DNA from 2 places in the Pseudomonas sp. ZT5P21 genome. Region 2 is predicted to be linked to the other one. Evidence: riboswitches for the same ligand, from Rfam matches in the RefSeq annotation. Region 2 holds a riboswitch; the other holds the start of a gene.
The links. Region 2 has a riboswitch for manganese ahead of ACYZT9_RS05605 (TMEM165/GDT1 family protein). Riboswitches for the same ligand answer to the same signal wherever they lie in the genome.
Positions count from the first base shown of each region.

Region 1: linked by a shared signal. The riboswitch ahead of ACYZT9_RS17150 (TMEM165/GDT1 family protein) and the one ahead of ACYZT9_RS05605 (TMEM165/GDT1 family protein) in region 2 are both predicted to bind manganese.

Region 1 covers NZ_CM142705.1:3,697,608-3,708,468, reverse strand. The annotation lists gene dmeF (CDF family Co(II)/Ni(II) efflux transporter DmeF) at 1-696, opposite strand, end outside; gene ACYZT9_RS17160 (metal/formaldehyde-sensitive transcriptional repressor) at 716-991, opposite strand; partial or broken gene ACYZT9_RS17155 (methyltransferase) at 1,191-1,491, shown strand; yybP-ykoY riboswitch at 1,541-1,666, shown strand; gene ACYZT9_RS17150 (TMEM165/GDT1 family protein) at 1,755-2,339, shown strand; gene corA (magnesium/cobalt transporter CorA) at 2,702-3,664, shown strand; partial or broken gene ACYZT9_RS17140 (transposase) at 3,838-4,415, shown strand; gene ACYZT9_RS17135 (CorA family divalent cation transporter) at 4,958-5,929, opposite strand; gene ACYZT9_RS17130 (hypothetical protein) at 5,972-6,154, opposite strand; gene ACYZT9_RS17125 (MgtC/SapB family protein) at 6,270-6,983, opposite strand; gene ACYZT9_RS17120 (ABC transporter permease) at 7,605-9,335, shown strand; gene ACYZT9_RS17115 (ABC transporter ATP-binding protein) at 9,348-10,652, shown strand; gene ACYZT9_RS17110 (sensor histidine kinase) at 10,737-10,861, shown strand, end outside.
Region 2 covers NZ_CM142705.1:1,215,812-1,226,672, forward strand. The annotation lists gene ACYZT9_RS05560 (hypothetical protein) at 105-311, opposite strand; partial or broken gene ACYZT9_RS05565 (hypothetical protein) at 440-595, shown strand; gene ACYZT9_RS05570 (1-acyl-sn-glycerol-3-phosphate acyltransferase) at 749-1,915, opposite strand; gene ACYZT9_RS05575 (CPXCG motif-containing cysteine-rich protein) at 2,055-2,237, shown strand; gene ACYZT9_RS05580 (putative signal transducing protein) at 2,247-2,507, shown strand; gene ACYZT9_RS05585 (SOS response-associated peptidase) at 2,543-3,166, shown strand; gene ACYZT9_RS05590 (methyl-accepting chemotaxis protein) at 3,287-4,129, opposite strand; partial or broken gene ACYZT9_RS05595 (methyl-accepting chemotaxis protein) at 4,142-5,545, opposite strand; gene ACYZT9_RS05600 (M48 family metallopeptidase) at 5,702-6,520, shown strand; gene ACYZT9_RS05605 (TMEM165/GDT1 family protein) at 6,645-7,229, opposite strand; yybP-ykoY riboswitch at 7,318-7,443, opposite strand; gene ACYZT9_RS05610 (methyltransferase) at 7,494-8,492, opposite strand; gene ACYZT9_RS05615 (2-hydroxyacid dehydrogenase) at 8,526-9,491, opposite strand; gene ACYZT9_RS05620 (LysE family translocator) at 9,725-10,354, shown strand; gene ACYZT9_RS05625 (fatty acid--CoA ligase) at 10,568-10,861, shown strand, end outside.

The DNA.
Region 1 (10,861 bases), 2.5 Mb from region 2:
ACCAGAGGTGACACCTATCAAGCTCCATGCCCAACGCGCGATAACAATGGCACCCACAATACCCATTACGGGATCCAGCCATACCCATCCGAGGTACCGGCCAGCGAGCAGTGCCGCAATTGCTAGGACGGAGGTCAGAGCGTCCGCTATGACATGGACGTACGCTGCCTTCAGGTTGTTATCGTTCCCGTGATGTCCATGGCCATGATGATCATGATCGTGCCCATGACTGTGACCGTGGCCAAGCAGAAGCGCGCTCACAATGTTTACGATCAAACCCACAATCGCAATTAGCGTAGCGGTTCCGAATTGAACCTCCGTTGGCTGCAAGAGGCGCATAACGGACTCTACGCCGATTGCCAAGGAGACCATGCCGAGAATGAGCGCCGATGCAAATCCACCCAGGTCTCCAACCTTTCCCGTACCGAAGCTGTACCGCTTACTTGAGGCGTGGCGCTTTGCGTATCCGTAAGCAGCCGCAGCGATGCCCAAAGCGCCGGCATGGGTCGCCATGTGAAAGCCATCGGCAAGTAAAGCCATTGAGCCAGTGATATAACCGGCGGTAATTTCGCCAATCATCATCACCACCGTTAGCGCCACGACCCAAAGCGTACGTTTGGCATTCTCTTCGTGCGCTGACCCAAGGAATACGTGGTCGTGTATGTGATTAATGTCGATATGGGTGCTGCTACTCATAAACGTGTACCTGATTACTTCACTTGGAATAGCGACGGATGGCTTCAAGAAGCTCTTCGACACCCTTGTTGCGCTCTTCATCGCTGAGCGCTGAATTCGCTACATGCTCTCTGGCGTGATCCTCAATAATTTCGTCCATCAATCCGTTGATAGCTCCACGTGTGGCAGCGACTAGATGCAATGTTTTTGCGCAATCGAGATCTGATTCCAGCGCACGTTCAACGGCCTGGATTTGTCCTGCGATGCGTTTTACGCGTTTGAGAAGATCGTCTTTGTTGGAAGCGATATGGCCCATGGGATACCCCCCTTAGCTATGCATTTCGAATAATAGGCATACCCCCTACCCCTATGCAAGAGCCGTTTGACGAAAGGTCATCCACAGTTTCTTGCTGGAAAGTGAGGTTTACAGTGCGAGGGGGAACGGGATGGCCAAGAAAATGTTCGCCATTGGCCGAAACCGCCGCAGCGAAGACCCTGTATGTCGAAGACGCTAGACCCTGGCGACCAATGGTCTGGAGGCCGAGGTGTTACCTTTGACGGAATTGACACCGCGCCGATGGGTTTGAGTGCAATCCTAAGGAACCCACCGTTTCCATGTCGGTATACACACAGACTATTTCGCCACGGAAAACTTGCTGCGAAAAGCAGCCAAACATCTGAAAAACGGCGGCGAACTTCACTTGGTCGCGAACATCTTCCTGAAGTACCAGCCGCTGATTGAAGAGCACCTCGGGGTTGGGCGCAATCAAGGCTGAATGGCAGAGTTTCAGAATCTACTGGGCCAAGCGCGGCTGAAACTTCTTTAAAAAAGAGGCTTGCCCAATCGGATTTGCCTAGGCAGAATCCGCTCCGTCCTAGGGGAGTAGTCTCCCACGAGCGCCATGCTCGTCCGGCGTACGTCAACATACTTGGTCCTCAGACCATGGCGTATGCGACCCACGCGACCGCATCAGACGGATCGCCAGGGTTTGACAAGACCTATGACACGAACACCTTACCCGGGGCGGGAAGGCTGTACGTGTCATAGCCGTGTCGACCCGCCCCTTAGGAAAACCCTGATGCTGGATTCTTTACTCGTTCCCACCGCAATCGTTGCCTTGGCCGAAATCGGTGACAAGACGCAATTGCTCGCACTCATTCTTGCCGCCCGCTTCCGCAAACCCTGGCCAATCATCGCCGGCATCGTCGCCGCGACCCTGGCCAATCATGCGGCGGCCGGTGTAGTCGGCGCCTGGGTCGGGAGCTTCTTTTCCGATGTGATGCTGCACTGGATCCTCGCCGCGTGTTTCGCCGCGACTGCGCTGTGGACCCTGGTGCCGGACAAAATGGATGACGACGAAGTCGGCACCGCCCGCAAGTTCGGCCCGTTCCTGACTACGCTGATCGCGTTCTTCATCGCGGAAATCGGCGACAAGACCCAGATCGCGACCGTGATGCTCGCCGCGCAATACCCGGAGCTGTGGCTGGTGATCATCGGCACCACGGTTGGGATGTTGATTGCCAACGTGCCGGTGGTGCTGGTGGGCAATTTTGCAGCGGACAAACTGCCGTTGACCTTGATTCGCCGATTGGCGGCGTCGGCTTTCTTCGTCCTGGCGATCGTCGCGGTGTACAAGGCGATGCAGAGCAGCGGGTGGGTTTGACGCAGCGGCATGCTACTCGTTATGAGTCGCAAGTTTGAAGCGGAGCAGATCTGCTTTTGCTTCAAACTTGCAGCTTGCAGGTTATTGCTGTTGCTGTTGTAAAGCGGCATGACTTTTGGAATCGCCGCCTGCAAGGCAGCAATACTCCATAGCTACAACAATTACCGAACGCCGGTAGCTATCGAGAAACTGCCGGCGTGAAAACCTTAACGGGTGGCCAGAATTACTTGACCAGTTCAATTTCTCGCATGCTAGGCATCGGAGGCATGAGTCGGTCATTTCCACCCTAAGCCGCTTCTGAGCACAGGTCTGTTCTGCTTCGACCCACCTTACGTACCCCTTTTTAGCCTTGAGGAGTGTTTATGATTCATCTCTTCCGCGTCGACAACGCGCGCCTACACCATGATCAAATCGATTCTGTCCAGGATCTTGTCGCCCCTGGCGTGCTCTGGATCGACGTTGTGGCCCCGTCCGAAGAAGAACTCGGCTGGATACGTAGCACCTTCAGCATTGACGCAGAGGCTCCCGATAAGGCGGAGGACATTGAAGCCAGTGCCAGGGTGTATGAAGAACACAGCCACCTCTACCTGCGTGCTGACTTCCTCACCGGACGGCAGCAGGGTTACCAAATCGTCCCAGCCCAGCTCATCGTCACTCAGAACTTGCTGATCAGCCTGCATGACGAGGATGTGCCCATCGTCCGCCTGCTGCGCATGCGAAGTAGAAGCCGGGATGCCTCAAATGTAAGTGGCATGTCGCTACTAATCGATCTCTTCTCCATGGACGTGGAATACTCAGCGGACGTGTTGGAGTCCGTCCACGCAGAATTAAAAGAGATCAGCACAGGGGTATTGGAAGAGCGGCGCGGTACCGACGCCGAGGCGGCTGATTTTATCGCGCGCATTGCCCGCCAAGAGGAGCTCAACGGTACCATCCGCCGCAATCTGATGGACTCCCGTAGGGCTTTGTCCTACCTGTCGCGCGAGCAACGCTTGAGCAAGACACAAACCAAGGTGGCCCAGCAGATCCTGCGCGACATCGAATCACTGGACGGTCACACTGCCTTTATCTTCGACAAGATCAACTTCCTGATGGACGCCATCATCGGCTTCATCAACATCAACCAGAACAAGGTGGTAAAGATATTCTCGGTAGCCGCTGTTGCCATGCTGCCGCCCACGCTGATCGCTAGCATCTACGGCATGAACTTCGAATACATGCCGGAATTGACCCAAAAATGGGGATACCCGATGTCTCTTACTCTAATGCTCATAAGTGTGGTTGTACCGTTTTGTTTTTTTCGGCGCAAAGGCTGGCTGAAGTAAAGTTTGGTTCTCGTATCGTGGAAGGAAAGGACTTACGCAGCAGTAAAACTACCGCCCGACCTGTTAAACAGTCGTATAAAAAGGGTTTCCTCAATGCGGGGTATGAACGAGCCCCATGAAAGACAGGACACCGTTTCCCCCTTACGATAAGGGATAGGCAAACGGTTATGTTTATGACTAACAGCAACGATAAGAGTGGAGAGCTTTTGGGCCAGGAGCGGCGCCGCCGCTGGAGCCCGGAGCAAAAACTGGCCATGGTTCACGAGAGCCTTGAGCCGGGACAAAGCGTTTCGGTGGTGTCTCGGCGTAACGGCATCAATGCCAACCAGCTGTTCCTGTGGCGCAAGCTGTATCAGGACGGCAGCCTGTCGGCGGTCAGTGCTGGTGAGGCCGTAGTGCCGGCCTCCGAGCTGAGCGATGCGCTCAAGCAAATCCGTGAACTGCAACGGATGCTGGGCAAAAAAACGATGGAAGCAGAAATCCTCAAAGAGGCCGTGGAGATCGCCCGGTCGCGAAAATGGATTGCGCACTCACCCTTGTTGCCGGGGGACGACCAGTGAAGCTGGTCAGCGAATGTCTCGGTGTGGCGCGCTCGCAATTAACGGTTCGAATCAAGCAATCGGTATCGCCCAAAGTACGGCGAAGCAGACCTGTGGACGACGCTGAGTTGGTGGTTGAGATCCAGCAACAGGTCAGCGAGTTGCCCAGCTATGGCTACCGTCGTGTCTGGGGATTACTGCGTCGGGGGCGATGGGTATCGCCTTCATGAAGGCCATATGTTAGGAGTTAAAGACTTCCTTGCTCAGAGTCTGCTGCCTAACGATGCCATCGAAGCAATGACCTTGAAATTGCTAGAGATGTGGTGAGGAAGCGCGAGCACGAGGTTTACTCGTGCTCGGCGCGGAGTAGAACACGTTAAGTCCAAGCACCGAAATAATTGCTTGCCTAGGGCCGCTATTGGCCGTTCTCTGTCGGTCGTCACTGCGGCGCCTGTTGGTCAAGTCGAATGCAAACGGTTGGTCAGTACGGATGCAATTGGCTGGTCAGTGGCAATGCAAATGGGTGGTCAAGTGGAATGCAATCTCCCGGCTGTGTAATTGCATGGACTTGACCATCCATTTGCATTGCATCTGACCACCCATTTGCATTCAACCTGACCAGAAAGGTACCGGGTAGTCCAGAGGCCTGCGAAGGCTAACCATCGTAGCGAAGGGCGTTAACACCCAACGTGAAGGCCGGAGGCAGAGACTGCCGCCGGCTCAAATCCTTCGACGCACCAGTGCGCATTCTCAATTAGCGCAGCCATCCCTTGCGCTTGATGTAAACCAGTGGAAGAACCGCAGCCGACAGTGTCAGTCCCATCGAGTAGATGAAGCCGTGCTCCCACGAAAGTTCTGGCATCACCGCGAAGTTCATGCCGTAGAACGTGCCGACCAGTGTGGGCGGCAGGAAGACAGCCGTAATGATGGTGAACACTTTGACGATTTGGTTCTGTTTTATGTTGAGAATGTTCGTCACGGCGTTTTGCAGATACCGTACCTTCTCGTGTTCGAAGTAGGCATGCTCCTTGACGCCGGCAACGTCGGCGGTGAGTTCATTTACCAAACCCTGCACATCCGCTTCGGTTACGTTATCCACCTCACCACTGAGGTAGCGCACAGCACGTGCAAGAGATAGCTGCGCCTCAATACAGAGTGAAATCAGTTCTTCCTTGTCGTTGAGCGCGCGCATCGTGTCGATCAAGTCCGGCACCCCCAACTCCTTACCACTCGCGTTGTAGCCATCGGATATTTCGGAGATCTCCTCGGCACTCTTTTCCAGCTCGTCGGCAATACGGTCGATAACAGCATCAGCACCGTCATTGGCCATCTGCAGTAATACCCGCAGCACTGCTTTCGGGCTCTGCGTATTGGCAGGTTTGCGGCGTAAGCGTTGCAGGGCGACATCAAACGGGCGGAAGTCCGCGTCATCGCAGAGAATCGCTACCACCTGCTCACCCAAGACGAAGGTCACACCTCCAAAATGCGGAGCTCCGTTCACATCCAATGCAAGCAGTTTGGAGCGCATATACAGAAAGTGGCCGTCCTCGACGACGCTACTGATTTTCGGGGATGTTTCAATGCCGAAGCGCTGCTGGAGGCTCGCGCGCTCTTCGACCGTAGGCGCGTTTACCTCAAGCCAAACGACGTCACGATCATGCTCCGGCTGAGGTAGCCCCTGAGCGATAGAAAGCGTTGCGTGATTCTTGATAATGCTGCGGATCATGTTTGATTACTCGAATGCTGGCCGGTAGATGGGCAACTGCCCTTACTTGCTCTCTGGCTTGAGCTCGCTATGGGAAGGCGAGGTTGATGATGTCGTGGTTTCCTGATCCGCTGGCTGCATGTAATGCACCGCCGTCATGACAATGGCGAGCAGCAGGTACAACACGATCACCGCAACGATCACTTCGTTCTCAAGGCTGGTGCGGTTTGGCGGCTTCTTTTTCATGGCAAGCTCCTGGGTTCGTCTCTACGAGAGGAAAAAATCGAAAGATCAGCGAATGAGTTCATAGTGTCTCCGGTGAGTGCTGAAGCCGAAGGTGATACGCATATCGGCAAAGTGATTACTCGTCTTGCTGATTGCTGTTGAGCAACTGCCAACGGACGGAGCTCACGCCTTTTTCCAGGCTCACTCGGCTAGCCAACTGTTCCAGTTGGGCTGGGCTTGCAGGCGTGCCAACCAGTTCAGCGCGTACTTCGAGCTTGTCCGGGTTGGCCAGATCTTCACTGTGCAGTGATTGCAAGCGTAGTGCGCTACCGTTCAAACCATGCAGAACCAGGGTGCGCACATGCACCTCGTCCTCGGCCCGGCAGACGATGTTGAAGGTGAAGCGCTGGTCGACTTCCACTGCTGCGGTTGCACCCTGGCGGTTTATGCGCTGAGCGGCTTCGCGCAACAGGATGTTGGCGCAGAGCACCACCAGCGTGCCGATGGCAGCCTCTAACATATGCCCCATGCCTGACAGAATGCCTATCGCAGCAGAGCACCAGAGAGTGGCTGCGGTGTTGAGACCTCGTACATTGAGACCCTCACGCATGATCACGCCAGCGCCAAGAAAACCAATTCCGGAAACGACTTGCGCGGCGATCCGGGCGGCGCCGGAGTGGTCGCCCTCCGAGGTGAGTAGCGACACCATGACGAACAAAGCCGCACCGGTTGAAACCAGGGCATTGGTTCGCAATCCAGCCAGGCGCTGGCGCAGTTGACGTTCGGCACCCACCAGGGCGCCAAGAGCGAGCGCGACGGTCACGCGCAAAAAGAAGACTTTCCAATCCATAATTCACTTCCATACCGACGATTGTTCGCTGAGCGAACAGGGTTACGGGGATGGATCGCGAAAGGCATGAGCGAAAACCCACAGACGCGTTTAAGCACTCGCCTGCGTGCGTTGGGGAAAGCTCAGGGGGAAATGGGGGCTCGAATCCCAGGATGGGAGCGAAATACCACTATCCGCCGTAATACGGCAAGACAGTGGCAGAGAAGGAACTCTGCTGAACTAGCTCGCCGCTTTAGCCTGTCGTGATCGACTGGGGCAACTGTCCAAGACTGGTCTCCTGTGTGGACTAAAAAAGCGGGGCGAAGGTAAATTCTTTCGCTGGAGAAGTCAAACGTTCGATTCCTCGGGTATCAGCAAAGTCTCCCACCCTGTCCGGCGTAACGAATACGGCTATACCAAGGTATAGTTTTTCGCCCTTTTGCGTTGTAGCGAACACCACTTTCAGTCCCTAACCTAGCCCTGTCTTCGCGTTCGACTGTGACACTCTCGCAGCGGTCGCACATTGATATTTCATGCCCCGTTAATGCGGTCCGCCTATCGACCGCAGGTCAGGTTGCGCGAGCTGGCCTCGGCTTGGGGACTATGACGAGGTGAATCATGCGTCTTCCATCTGCAACTCCCATTGCCAGATCTCTCACCCGAGGCTCGCTACCGCGTACCGGCTCTTCCTGGTGGGCAGACATCGGCTTTTTTATCCTGTTGGCGCTTGGGGCGATACTGATCGTTCACGGTGTCGAGCAAATGAGTCAATCGCTAACGGTGCTCGATTCGGCGCCAGTGTCATTGGAACTCGCCCACTTACCCGAATACGCCTTGCGCACCACCATGCGCATGTTCGTGGCCCTTGCCGCTTCGCTGGTGTTCACCCTGGTGATTGCCACCTTGGCGGCCAAGAGCCGCAAGGCCGAGCTGATTATCCTGCCAGCGCTGGACATCCTGCAGTCGGTGCCGGTGCTGGGGTTTCTGACCTTTACCGTGAGCTTCTTCATGGGCCTGTTCCCCGGCGGTCAGTTGGGGGTGGAGTGCGCGGCGATCTTCGCCATTTTTACCAGCCAGGCGTGGAACATGACGTTCAGCTTCTATCAGTCGCTGCGCACGGTGCCCAACGATCTGCATGACGTGAGCCGCCAATTCAACTTCTCGGCGTGGCACCGCTTCGTACGGCTGGAGTTGCCGTTCGCCACGCCAGGGTTGGTATGGAACATGATGATGTCGATGTCCGGCGGCTGGTTTTTCGTGGTGGCATCCGAAGCCATTACCGTAGGCGATACCACGGTCAACCTGCCCGGTATCGGCTCGTGGTTGGCCCTGGCGATTGCCCAGAAAGACATGGCCGCCATCGCCTGGGCGGTGGCGATCATGGCGGTGGTCATTCTGGCCTACGATCAGTTGCTGTTCCGCCCCATCGTCGCGTGGGCCGACAAGTTTCGTTTCGAGCAGACTGCATCGCAAAAGCGTCCGCGCTCCTGGGTGTACGACCTGGTCAGGGCCACCCGGCTGGTACCGGTTCTGATGCGCGGGTGTGCGAACATTAAAAGCGTCTTGATGCTGGTGAATATGCCAAAGCTTGGGCCGCTGTTGAAACTCACGCCCAGTGCCCGTTTTAGCCGTGCTACCGACCTGATCTGGCTGGGTCTGGTATTGGCTGCCTGTGCCGTCGGCAGTTTGTATCTGGCGCGTTTCATTGGCAGCACACTGGGCCTGGAGGACGTGCTGGGTGCCTTTGGCCTTGGGCTCACTACCATGACACGGGTCGCGGTGCTGATCGTTATCGCCAGCGTGATCTGGGTGCCGATCGGCGTGTGGATCGGATTGAACCCGGTATGGGCAGAGCGCTTGCAACCCATGGCGCAGTTTCTCGCTGCGTTTCCGGCCAACGTCCTGTTCCCGTTCGCCGTGATCGCCATCGTCGGTCTGAAGCTTAATGCGGATATCTGGTTGTCGCCGCTGATGGTGCTGGGCACCCAGTGGTACATCCTGTTCAACGTGATCGCCGGCGCCAGCGCGTTGCCGACCGATCTGCGCGAAGCCGCGCGGATGTTTGACATGCGAGGCTGGCAGTGGTGGCGCCAAGTCGCCTTGCCGGGAATCTTCCCCTATTACGTTACGGGTGCGCTCACTGCCGCTGGCGGTTCGTGGAACGCCAGCATCGTGGCTGAAGCGGTTTCCTGGGGAGATGAACATTTGCAGGCATACGGGCTGGGCTCTTTTATCGCCCACGCCACCGAAGCAGGGGATTTCCCACGCGTGGCGTTGGGCATTGTGGTGATGTCGGTGTTTGTCGTCAGTTTCAACCGCTTGTTGTGGCGCCCTTTGTACCGGTATGCCGAACGCCGTCTGCGTCTTGATTGAGGAGTGAATTACATGAATGTCATGAAGAAGCGTTGCCTGGTGGATGTGCGTGAAGTACGGCATGTCTATGGCACTCCCGGCGGGACCGAACGCCTGGTGCTGGACAATGTCGACATGCGCTTGAACGACGGCGAGATCGTCGGACTGTTGGGGCGTTCAGGCTCTGGCAAATCAACCTTGCTGCGCTCCATTGCCGGCCTGATTTCGCCGACCTCGGGCGTGGTGGATTTTCCTGCCGGCCCTCACGGTTTGCCCAGTTCGGTCAGCATGGTGTTCCAGAGCTTTGCGTTATTCCCCTGGCTGACTGTGCTGCAAAATGTCGAAGTGGGCCTGGAGGCGCGTAATGTGCCTGCACCTGAGCGACGCAAGCGGGCATTGGCTGCCATCGATCTGATCGGCCTGGACGGTTTCGAAAGTGCCTACCCCAAGGAACTGTCCGGCGGTATGCGTCAGCGCGTCGGTCTGGCCCGCGCTTTGGTGGTCGACCCTAATGTGTTGCTGATGGACGAGCCGTTCTCGGCGCTGGACGTACTGACTGCCGAAACCCTGCGCACCGACCTTCTGGATCTCTGGTGCGAGGGGCGGATGCCAATCAAGTCGATCTTGATGGTCACTCACAACATTGAAGAAGCCGTGCTGATGTGTGATCGCATCTTGTTGTTCTCTTCCAACCCAGGGCGAGTGGTGAGTGAAATCGTGGTAGACCTGGCACAGCCTCGTAACCGCCTGGACCCGGCGTTCCAGGCTTTGGTCGAGCAAATTTACGTGCAGATGACTGGGGGCGGCGAGGTGGATACGCAACGCCAGGGGTTGTTCCCTGGGACCGGGGTGGGCATGGTCCTGCCGCCGGTGTCGACCAACGCCCTGGCCGGATTGATCGAGGCGGTGAATGCGCATCCTTATGATGGTCGTGCCGACTTACCAGCGCTGGCCAGTACGCTGCACTACTCCGCCGATGAGTTGTTCCCGATTGCCGAAGTACTGCAACTGTTGCGCTTTGCCGAACTGCAGGGCGGCGACATCAAGCTGCTGCCGGCCGCTCGCAGTTACGCCCGATCCGATGTCGATGGGCGTAAGCAGCTGTTCGCCCAGCATCTGCTCAGTTACGTACCCCTGGTTGCTCATGTGCGCCGGGTACTGGACGATCGCTCCACCCGCACCGCGCCGGCCCGGCGGTTTCGTGACCAGTTGGAAGACTTCATGTCCGAGCAAGATGCTGTCGCAACCCTGGACTGTGTCACACAATGGGGGCGCTATGCTGAGCTGTACGCTTACGACGAAGTGGCCGACCTGTTCAGCCTGGACAACCCGTCCTGAGTCAACAAGCGCTCTGTAACCTGGAGCACGTCACCGTGCTGTGGCGGGTAGTAATGTCAGTCGACGACGCCGACAGGAGGAGCGATGCGAGAGAAGAACAGAGTGGAAAGGGCCAAACTGGCAATTCGCCTGACGTTACTGCTTGGGCTGGCGCTGTGCATCGCGGTGGCCGACACTGTCACCGACCTGGAAATTGCAGCGGGAGTGTT
Region 2 (10,861 bases):
GCGAGCTTGCTCGCGAAGGACGTGAACGATGACGCGTGCAACCTGAATAAACGCGGTGCCTTTACGTTTTTCGCGAGCGAGCTCGCTCCTACAGGGTGTGGGTGTCAGGCGGCTTCGGAATAAAACTCAAGCACACTCACACCCGTCAGCAAATCCGCCTCCGGCAAATCCGCATGTTGATGCCCGCCCAGTGCGCAATACACCAGCCAATGACGATCCTGGACGTTGAAGGCAAGACTGCCAACCAAGGCTTGTTGTTCGTCGCTTTGCGCGATGAGGTAGAGGCGATCCTGGTTTTCGGCGTGAAGCATGACGGTTTCCGTGTCTGTTTTGATGGGGCGAGAGACTGGCGTATTCAGATGACGAAGCCGTGACGCAAGACAGGAATCTGCCAAATGGTGAGTTATTTGTTGTAAAGCGGCGGGTAGGGGTTTCGGGCGCGCAGCCCAGTCTGGCAGCGCAGCGACAGAGCCGTCCCAGTGAAGAGCCCGTGCTGGATTGGGAAACCTTGCGTATGAACCGGTTTTTCTATCGTCTCGGTTCTGCTTGCCTGGGATTGGCATTGCTGGTGTCGTGGATCAGCACTCGCGTTTGAACCTCTAATGTAAAACCTGTGGCGAGGGAGCTTGCTCCCGCTGGGCCGCGAAGCGGCCCCCTTTTTGTCAATAAGAAAGGGGACTGCTGCGCAGTCCAGCGGGAGCAAGCTCCCTCGCCACAAGGCGCCGTTGTCGTATCCAGCCAAAAAACTTTACAGCGGCAATCGCGCCTTCACCCGGTACTGATTGCGAACCGGCGTGGCGTATTGCAGCACCAGAAACGGACGATGCTCTTCAGGGCATGCGTCCAGACGCTGTTGCCATTCTTCCTGGGCCTTGGCCAGTTCGTCAGCCGCAAACACTTCAGCCGCTTTGGGCACCTGCAGCTGCGGATCGGCGTCTTTCCACTGCGCATACGCCAGGTAGTGCACCGGGAACAAGCGGTAACCGCCGAGGATCTGCCTGTCCATCTCGATCGCCAATTGCTTGGTGTCTTCGAACAGCTGGGTGATCGGCGCGGCGAAGTTCACGTGGACGCGGCCCTTGTAGCCGGTGATGCCCTTGGCGATGCTCACATCGTCCTCGCCCGGCACTTTGGTGTAGCTGCCGGTGGTGGCACGAATGTAGAGCTCGCGTGCCTTGGCCTGGTCGCACGGATCGTACTCGTAGCTGATCGATACCGGGGTGACGTTCAGCGAGCGGATGACTTCGCCGAATGGCTCGTCCTTGCGGCTCATGTGGAACATCTTGAGGATCGCCGACTCGGTGCGGTCGTCGCCGTCCTTCGCCCGGCCTTCGGCCTGAGCGATCCAGATCGAGGCGCAATCGTTGCGGATCGAGTGGTTGATGTAGGCCGACAACAGTTGATAAGCCGCCATTTTTTCCCGGCGACCGGTAATCGAGCGGTGCACGATGAAGCTTTTGTTCAGGCGCATCAGGTCGCTGACGAAGGGTTTCTGCAGCAGGTTGTCACCAATCGCGATGCGCGGTGTCGGCAGGCCGGCGTGGTACACGGCATAGTTGACGAAGGCCGGGTCCATTACGATGTCGCGGTGGTTGGCGATGAACAGGTAGGCGCTGCCGGACTTGAACTGCTCGACGCCGGTGTACGTCACACCGTCCGTGGCGCGTTCGATGGTGTGGTCGACGTAATACTCGACTTTGTCCTGCAGCGTGGCCACCGAATTGATACCGGCGAACTCACGGCGCAACCGATGAGCTATAAGAGGTTTAAGCATCCAGCCGAAGGCACCGGCGAAACGCGGGAAGCGGAAGTGGGTGAGGATATCTAGAAACGCCTTGTCGCCGAGCAAGCGTGCCAGCACCGCTGGGACTTCGCTGTCGTCGTAAGGTCGGATGGCATCGAATTCGCCCATCATGCTCTCTTGTTGGAAACGGCTAGGGTAAGTAAAGGTTTTGATCGAAAACCAACGGGGCACGGTCTGAAAAGTCCGCCAGACAAAAATAGCCCTGCAAATAGACCGGCGATTATACGCACAAGTCACCCTGGAGACCGCGATGCTGGAAACTGCGCAGTATGAATGTCCGTATTGTGGGGAAGAGGTTGAGACGTCTGTCGATCTGTCAGGGGGTGATCAGACCTATATCGAGGACTGTCAGGTGTGTTGTCGGCCGATTACCTTCGTGTTGCAGGTCCATGGAGAGGAATGGCATCTCGAAGTTTTCAGTGAAAACGAGTGAGGGGCATCTATGCAGCGAATCTACGAACCGGAAAACCTGATGGAAGGCGAGCTGCTGCAAGGCATGCTCGCCAGCGAGGGCATCGAGGCGCATCTGGTCGGGCGTGATTTACTTGGCGGCACTGGCGAATTGCCGATCTTCGGCCTGCTTGGCTTGTCGGTGGATAACGACCAGGCCGAATACGCCCGGGAGTTGATCAACGCGTACAATGCCGCGCTGCCGTTGCCCGGTGATGAACCGGAAAGCTTTCCCGGCACGCTGGTCTGTTAGGCTGACGTTCGTTTTATCAAGAGTCGTGTTGCCCCATGTGTGGACGTTATGCCCTGTTTCGCTGGAACCCCGCCTTCGCGGCCTTGCCTGGCTTTCCCGTCGATCAGCAGGCCCAGTGGAATATTTCCCCGAACGATTCGGTATTGATGCTGCGTGCCGGCGTTGACGGCCAGCGTGAACTGGCCCGCGCACGTTGGGGTTTGACGCCGCCGTGGCTGACCGATCTGTCCCGCACGCCGGCCCATGCCCGGGCCGAAACCGTGGCCGAGCAACCGATGTTCCGTCAGGCACTGCGCGAGCGCCGGTGCCTGCTGCCGGCCAACGGTTTTTACGAATGGCGCGGCACCACCCGCAAGCGACCGTATTGGCTGACGCCGGGGGAGGGCTCGACGCTGTTTTTTGCGGCGATCTGGGAAGCCTATCCGGTGCAGGAACAGGTGTGGTTGAGCACGGCAGTGATTACCCAGCCGGCGGCGAGCCAGCGTCGGCCGTTGATACTGGATGCGGCGGGGCAGGCGGCGTGGCTTGATCCCGAGACGCCGTTGCATGTGTTGCAGGGGTTGCTGGCCAGTGAGCCCGCGGCGCTGCGCGAGCGGGTGTTGGCGAATCTGGTGAATGATCCGAAGCTCAATGGACCGGAGTGTTTGACCCCGGGTTGATGTGCTGCCTGGATTGACGCCATCGCGAGCAAGCTCGCTCCCACAGGGATTTGCGGCGTTCACAATACCTGTGGGAGCGAGCTTGCTCGCGATAAGGTCCGCAAGACCTTCCGGCAATCCTTAAACCTTGAACTGATTGATCAACCGCCGCTGCTGCTCGGCCAGCTTGGTTAGATCCGCACTCGCCGCGCTCGACTCATCTGCCCCACCCGCCACCTCATTGGCCACTTGCCCGATGTTGATCACGTTACGGTTGATGTCATCCGCCACCGCGCTCTGTTCCTCGGCCGCACTGGCAATCTGGGTGTTCATGTCATTGATCACCGACACTGCCTGAGTGATCGCATCCAGCGCTTCGGCCGCTTTCGCCGCCTGTTGCACGCTTTCATCGGTACGGCTCTGGCTGTCCTCCATCACCCGCACCACATCGCGCGTGCCTTGTTGCAGATGCTGGATCATGGTCTGGATTTCTTCAGTGGCCTTCTGGGTCTTCTGCGCCAGGTTACGCACTTCATCGGCTACCACCGCAAAACCACGGCCCTGTTCACCGGCGCGTGCCGCTTCAATCGCGGCGTTCAAGGCCAGCAGGTTGGTCTGTTCCGCGATACCGCGAATGGCGGTGAGGATCGCGTTGATGTTCTCGCTGTCCTTGGCCAGGGTTTGCACAACGCTCACCGCCTTGCCGATTTCCACTGCCAGTACACCGATCGAATTCGACGTATCCCGCACGATCTGTTTGCCCTGAGCCGCCGCCTGATCCGCATGGCTGGCCGCTTGCGCCGCCTGGGTCGCGTTGCGCGCCACGTCCTGGGCGGTGGCGGTCATTTCATGCACCGCCGTGGCGACCTGATCGATCTCGACCATTTGCTTCTGCACGCCAATGTTGGTGCGAATCGCGATATCAGCGGTGTGTTCCGACGAATCGCTGACGCTCTGCACCGACGTCACGACCTGAGTGATCATCGCCTGCAACTTGGCCAGGAAGGTGTTGAACCCTTTGGCGATCGAGCCCAGTTCGTCGGCGCGATCGCTGGTCAGGCGGCGAGTCAGGTCGCCTTCACCTTTGGCAATGTCGTCGAGCATGGCGACCATCTGCTTGAGCGGCCGGGCAATGCCGTGGCCCACCAGCCAGATCACCAGCAAGCCGATACCGGCGATCAGCAAACCGACCATGGCCATGCCGAAGGTGTCGGATTTGCGTTGCGCATCGAGATCGCCCTGAAGTTTTTGCAGGTCGGCCATCACTGCGTTCAGCGGCAGCTGCAGCATCAGTGTCCAGCGAGCGTCGGTCTGGCCGATGCCGAACGGCAGGTACAACTCGATCCGGCCCTTGGCCTTGTCGACGGTGTAGGTCACTTCGCCGCGCTTGAGATTGGCCATGTTGGCGATCTGTTGGCTGTCGAGGATGTCACTGACCTTCTCGCCGAATTTGCTCGGGTCCTTGGTATAGGCCACGATCCGGCCATTTCCGCCAATCAGGGCCATGACGCCCGAGCCGCTGTACAACTTCTGGTTCGCGCCCAGGAGCATTTCCTGAATGAAGTTCACCGACAGGTCCGCGCCGACGATGCCCTGGAAGGCGCCGTCGAGCATGATCGGTTCAATAAAGGAGGCGAGCATGACGATCTTGTCGCCGACCTTGTAGGGGGCCGGATCGATCACGCAGGATTTTTTGGTTTCTTTCGAGCACAAGTAGTATTCGCTGGCGCGCACTCCGGTGGACAGGGTTTTCTGGTCGTCGACGTCCACCAGTTTGTCCAGGCCCAGGCTGCCGTCCTCATTGCGGAACCACCACGGCAGGAAGCGCCCGTTGCTGGCGTCGATGCCCGCCACCTGAGTGTCGACGTAGGCCGCGTCGTTGTGGTCGAGGGCGTTTTTTTCCCAGCCGATGTAGGTGCCGAGGATCTTCGGGTTCTTGGCGACGTTTTCCTTGATCAGGCTGATCAATTGCTCACGGCTCAAGCTCAGTTGCGGCTGACCGTCGGCGCCCGGCGTGCCGATCAAGGCGTTGACCCGCACCAGTCCGCCGGCAATCAGCAGGGGTGCTTCAAGTTCGCGCTGGATCTGACTGACCTGGGTTTGCGCCAGAGACGTGAGGCGCTGTTCGATGACTTGCTCGAATTGCGCCTGCGTCCGCTCTTGAACCATGTCTTGAGTGCGTGCACCGGAAAACAGCGCGTACAGCACCAGCGCCGCCACGACGCTTAAAACAATGGCACCGGCCAGGGCCGCCACGGAAAACTGGATCGACTTGAATTTCATGGGTGCTCCGCACGCAAGAGGACATCTGCGGTGGTGTATCGGCAGAGGGGGTGATGGGCATGAGCGGGGTGGTGCGAAATGGCTGTTTTGGAGTGTTCGATGTCGCAAATGAATCATTGCGGGCGGATACCGGCCGTGGCGGGGGAAGTTATGTGAATTTTTTTCTATGGCAATGAGAGCTTTGTCCGAAATATGCGTCTGAATGTCTGTTGTATCTGGCGCCGATACATTTCCCCGCCTAGGATACCCGGCATGTTTTCAGGGAGTTTTTTGATGAGCAAGCGATTGGTTTTGTGTGCACTGAGCGCGGGTCTGTTACTCGCCGGTTGTCAATCGGTCAACACCACCAGCGGCGGCGCCGTGGGCGTGGAGCGCAAACAGTACATGTTCAGCATGTTATCCACGGACGAAGTCAACCAGATGTATGCCCAGTCTTATCAAAAGACGGTTGGCGAGGCGACCAGCAAAGGCGTGCTGGACAAGACCAGCAACGATGCCAAGCGCGTCCAGACGATCGCTAATCGACTGATTGCCCAGGCGCCGATTTTTCGTCCTGATTCGGCCCAGTGGAAATGGGAAGTCAACCTGATCAAGAGTGACGAGCTCAACGCCAACTGCGGGCCTGGCGGCAAGATCATTTTCTACACCGGACTGATTGACAGCCTGAAACTCACCGACGATGAAATCGCCGCGATCATGGGTCATGAAATTGCCCACGCCCTGCGCGAGCACGGTCGTGAAGCGATGTCCAAGGCGTACGGTATCGAAATGGCCAAGCAGGGCGCCGGTGCCTTGTTCGGTCTGGGCCAGGACAGCCTCGCCCTGGCGGACACCGTGGCCAACTATGGCATGACCCTGCCGAACAGCCGCGCCAACGAAAACGAGGCTGACCTGATCGGCCTGGAGCTGGCGGCCCGCGCCGGGTACAACCCGAACGCCGCGATCACCTTGTGGAACAAGATGAGTAAGGCCTCGGAAGGTTCGCCGCCGGAGTTCATGAGCACTCACCCTGCGTCGAGCAGTCGGATTGCTTCGTTGCAGGCGGCGATTCCGAAGGTGATGCCGTTGTACGAGAAAGCGCCGAAATCCTGATTGTCATGTGTTGAGGCTAATGACGCCTTCGCGAGCAAGCCCGCTCCCACATTGAAATGCGGTCAAAATGTGGGAGCGGGCTTGCTCGCGAAGAACGATTACACGGTATTACTGACTAACCGCGTCAAACCCACCCGCTGCTCTGCATCGCCTTGTACACCGCGACAATCGCCAGGACGAAGAACGCCGATGCTGCGAGGCGACGGATCAACGTCAGGGGCAGTTTGTCCGCCGCAAAGTTACCCGCCAACACCACCGGCACGTTGGCAATCAACATGCCCACGGTGGTGCCGATGATCACCAGCCACAGTTCCGGGTATTGCGCAGCAAGCATTACTGTCGCGATCTGGGTCTTGTCGCCGATTTCCGCGAGGAAGAACGCGATCAGCGTGGTCAGGAACGGCCCGAACTTGCGGGCGGTGCTGGCTTCGTCGTCATCCATCTTGTCCGGCACCAGGGTCCACAACGCCGTCGCGGCGAAGCTCGCGGCGAGAATCCAGTGTAACGTCGTATCCGAGAAGAAACTGCCGACCCAGGCGCCTACCGCACCGGCTGCCGCATGGTTGGCCAGGGTTGCGGCGACGATGCCGGCGATGATCGGCCATGGTTTGCGAAAACGGGCAGCGAGAATGAGCGCGAGCAATTGCGTCTTGTCGCCGATTTCGGCCAAGGCAACGATTGCGGTGGGAACGAGAAGTGAATCCAGCATCAGGGTTTTCCTAAGGGGCGGGTCGACACGGCTATGACACGTACAGCCTTCCCGCCCCGGGTAAGGTGTTCGTGTCATAGGTCTTGTCAAACCCTGGCGATCCGTCTGATGCGGTCGCGTGGGTCGCATACGCCATGGTCTGAGGACCAAGTATGTTGACGTATGCCGGACGAGCATGGCGCTCGTGGGAGACTACTCCCCTAGGACGGAGCGGATTCTGCCTAAGCAAATCCGATTGGGCAAGCCTCTTTTTTAAAAGAAGTTTCAGCCGCGCTTGGCCCGGTAGATCCTGAAACCCTGCCCTTCAGCCTTGATCGCGCACACCCCGAGGTGCTCTTCGATCAACGGCTGGTACTTCAGGAAGCTGTTCGCGACCAGACGTAGTTCGCCGCCGTTTTTCAGATGTTTGGCTGCTTTTCGCAGCAAGTTCTCCGTGGCGAAATAGTCTGTGTGTACACCGACATGGAACGGCGGGTTGCTCAGAATCGCACTCAAACCCATCGGCGCCGCATCGATGCCGTCACCGGTAATCACGTCTGCTTCCAGGCCGTTGGCGGCCAGGGTCAAGCGACTGCTGGCGGCCGCAAAAGCATCCACGTCGAGCAGTGTGACCTGATTGTGCGGATAACGACGCTTGACCGCGGCGCCCAACACGCCCGCGCCGCAGCCGAAGTCCAGCAAATGACCGCTCGGCAGTTTGTCCAGATGCTCAAGCAGCAACGCACTGCCGCGATCCAGGCGACCGTGGCTGAACACACCGGGCAGGCTGATGACTTTCAGCGGACCTTCGGCCAGTGGCAATTCGTAGGTCTGGGCCAGGCTTTCCAGCGACTTGGCTTCGGGTGCATTGGCCACGGTGACCAGCCAGAGCTGGCAGTGACGCGCGCTGTCGAGCTTGCGCGGTTTGCCGAACGGGTTGAGCTGCTTGGCCGCGCCTTCGATGCCGCTGCGTTTTTCACCCACCAGATACAGTTCACGACCAGCCAGTCGCGAGGCGAGGGCGTTGAGGATGTAGTCGGTGAGGTCCTTGGACTTGGGCAGAAAAACCACAGCGGTATCGAACTCGCGCTCGGGCGCGGTCACGCCGAAATGGCTGCGCTCGGCGAAGCGAGCGTCCAGCGCGGCCTGGTCGCCGGCGTGCCAGCACCAGCCATGGGCGTCGGGCAGACGCCCCAGCAAATCATCGGCGGGCAAACCGGCCAGCAGCACCGAACCCTGGAACAACTCGGCCTGACGAAGCAGTACTTCACTGCGCGGATCCATACTCTGCTCCCTGAAAAAAAGTGCCGCAGTCTATCAACTGACGACCCGCTGCGCTTTACCGCTGAAGTAGCCCTGAGCGTTTTCGGTCAATTGGCCAACGATCCGCTGCCGCGCCTCGCGACTGCCCCACGCGTTGTGCGGCGTGACGATCAATCGTGGAATGTCGGCGGCGAGTAACGGGTTGCCGCCGGTCGGCGGTTCGACGCTCAGCACATCGGTGGCGGCGCCACCCAGGTGGCCGTTGCGCAAGTCCTCGGCCAGCGCCTGTTCGTCGATCAAGCCACCACGGGCGGTGTTAACCACGAAGGCGCCCGGTTTCATCGACGCCAGTTCGCGGGCACCGATGAAGTGACGAGTATGTTCGTTGAGCGGGCAATGCAGGGTCAGCGCATCGATCTGCGGCAGCAACTCATGTAGCGGCATACGGTCCGGCCGGGCAGGACGTCCCGGAATCTGCCCGAGCAGCACGCGCATGCCGAAGGCTTCCGCCAGTCGTGCAACCGCGCCCCCCAACTCGCCGTGACCGAGCAAGCCCAGGGTTTTGCCTTCCAGTTCGACGATCGGGTAGTCCAGCAGGCAGAACTGTTTCGCTTGTTGCCAGCGACCTTCGCCGACGGCTTTCTGATAATCGGCGAGGCGCGTCGCCAGGTTGAGCAGCAACATGATCGTGTGCTGCGCCACCGATGGCGTGCCATAACCCTGGCAGTTGCACACAGTAATGCCATGGGCGCGGGCGGCGGCGAGGTCGACGTTGTTGGTGCCGGTGGCGGTGATCAGGATTAGCTTCAGCTCGGGGCTGGCGGCAATGGCCGCGGCGTCGATCAGGATTTTGTTGGTGATGGCGACGGTGGCGCCCTTGAGACGGTCGATGACCTGTTCGGGCGTGGTCTGCGCGAATAGCTGCAAATCGTCGAAGCAAGCACGCAAGGGGCTGAGGTCGAGATCGCCAAGGTCCAGCGATGGATGGTCGAGGAAAACGGCGCGGCGAGGGGTCGTCATCAACTGTACCTTTTGTGCATTGAATGGAAGGCGTAATCTGCGGAGCCTACCAGATGAAACAAATCGTTACTTACGGCCAGGCCAGACGCCGAACCTGTGGGAGCGGGCTTGCTCGCGAAAGCGGTTTAACATTCAACATTTCCGTTGTCTGACACACCGCCTTCGCGAGCAAGCCCGCTCCCACAGGGGAGATGCAGCCTTTAATTCGACTGATCAGCCCCAGAGGAGCCCCCATGTACTGGACAGAGTTCTTGACCGTCGCCTTCATTCATTTGCTGGCCGTCGCCAGCCCCGGCCCGGACTTTGCGGTGGTGGTGCGTGAGAGCGTGACCCACGGTCGTCGCGCTGGCACCTGGACCGCGCTGGGCGTCGGTACGGCGATTTTCCTGCACGTCGGCTATTCGCTGCTCGGCATCGGCCTGATCGTGTCCCAGTCGATCGTGCTGTTCAACGCCTTGAAGTGGGCCGCCGCCGCTTACCTGCTGTACATCGGCTTCAAGGCCCTGCGTGCGCAACCGGTCCCACCTGCGGCTGACGATCTGCACAAGGTAGCCGGCGAGCGCACCGCTCGAGGCGCCTTCACCTCGGGTTTCGTGACTAACGGTCTGAACCCGAAAGCCACGCTGTTCTTCCTGTCGTTGTTTACCGTGGTGATTAATCCGCACACACCGCTGGCAGTGCAGGCGGGTTACGGGATTTACCTCGCAGCGGCTACCGCCGTCTGGTTCTGCCTGGTGGCGATGCTGTTCAGTCAGCAGCGTGTGCGCGCCGGTTTCGCCCGCATGGGCCACTGGTTCGACCGGACCATGGGCGCCGTGCTGATCGCCATCGGCGTAAAACTCGCATTCACCGAAATGCATTGATCGAGGTAGGAGCTGCCGCAGGCTGCGATCTTTTGGCGTTCTCAGTCGAGCCAGGATCAAAGATCGCAGTCTGCGGCAGTCCCTACGAATGCTGGCGCAACGCTAGCATTTGCTGAATGTTGCAAATCATCCCTTTGGCTGATTTGGCTGGCGTTGAAGGTCACTAGAGTGCTTACTTTCAGTCACGACCGTGCAGTCAGAAAAGGGATTCTTATGTTGCAGACTCGCGTTATCCCCCCAGCCGAAGGCGCTTATCAGTACCCGCTGTTGATCAAACGGCTGCTGATGTCCGGCGCGCGCTATGAGAAAACCCGCGAGATCATCTACCGTGATCAGTTGCGATACAGCTATCCAACCCTGATCGAGAGGGTCGCACGCCTGGCCAACGTACTCACGGCGGCGGGCGTCAAGGCCGGCGATACCGTGGCGGTGATGGACTGGGACAGCCATCGTTATCTGGAATGCATGTTCGCCATCCCGATGATCGGCGCGGTGATCCACACCATC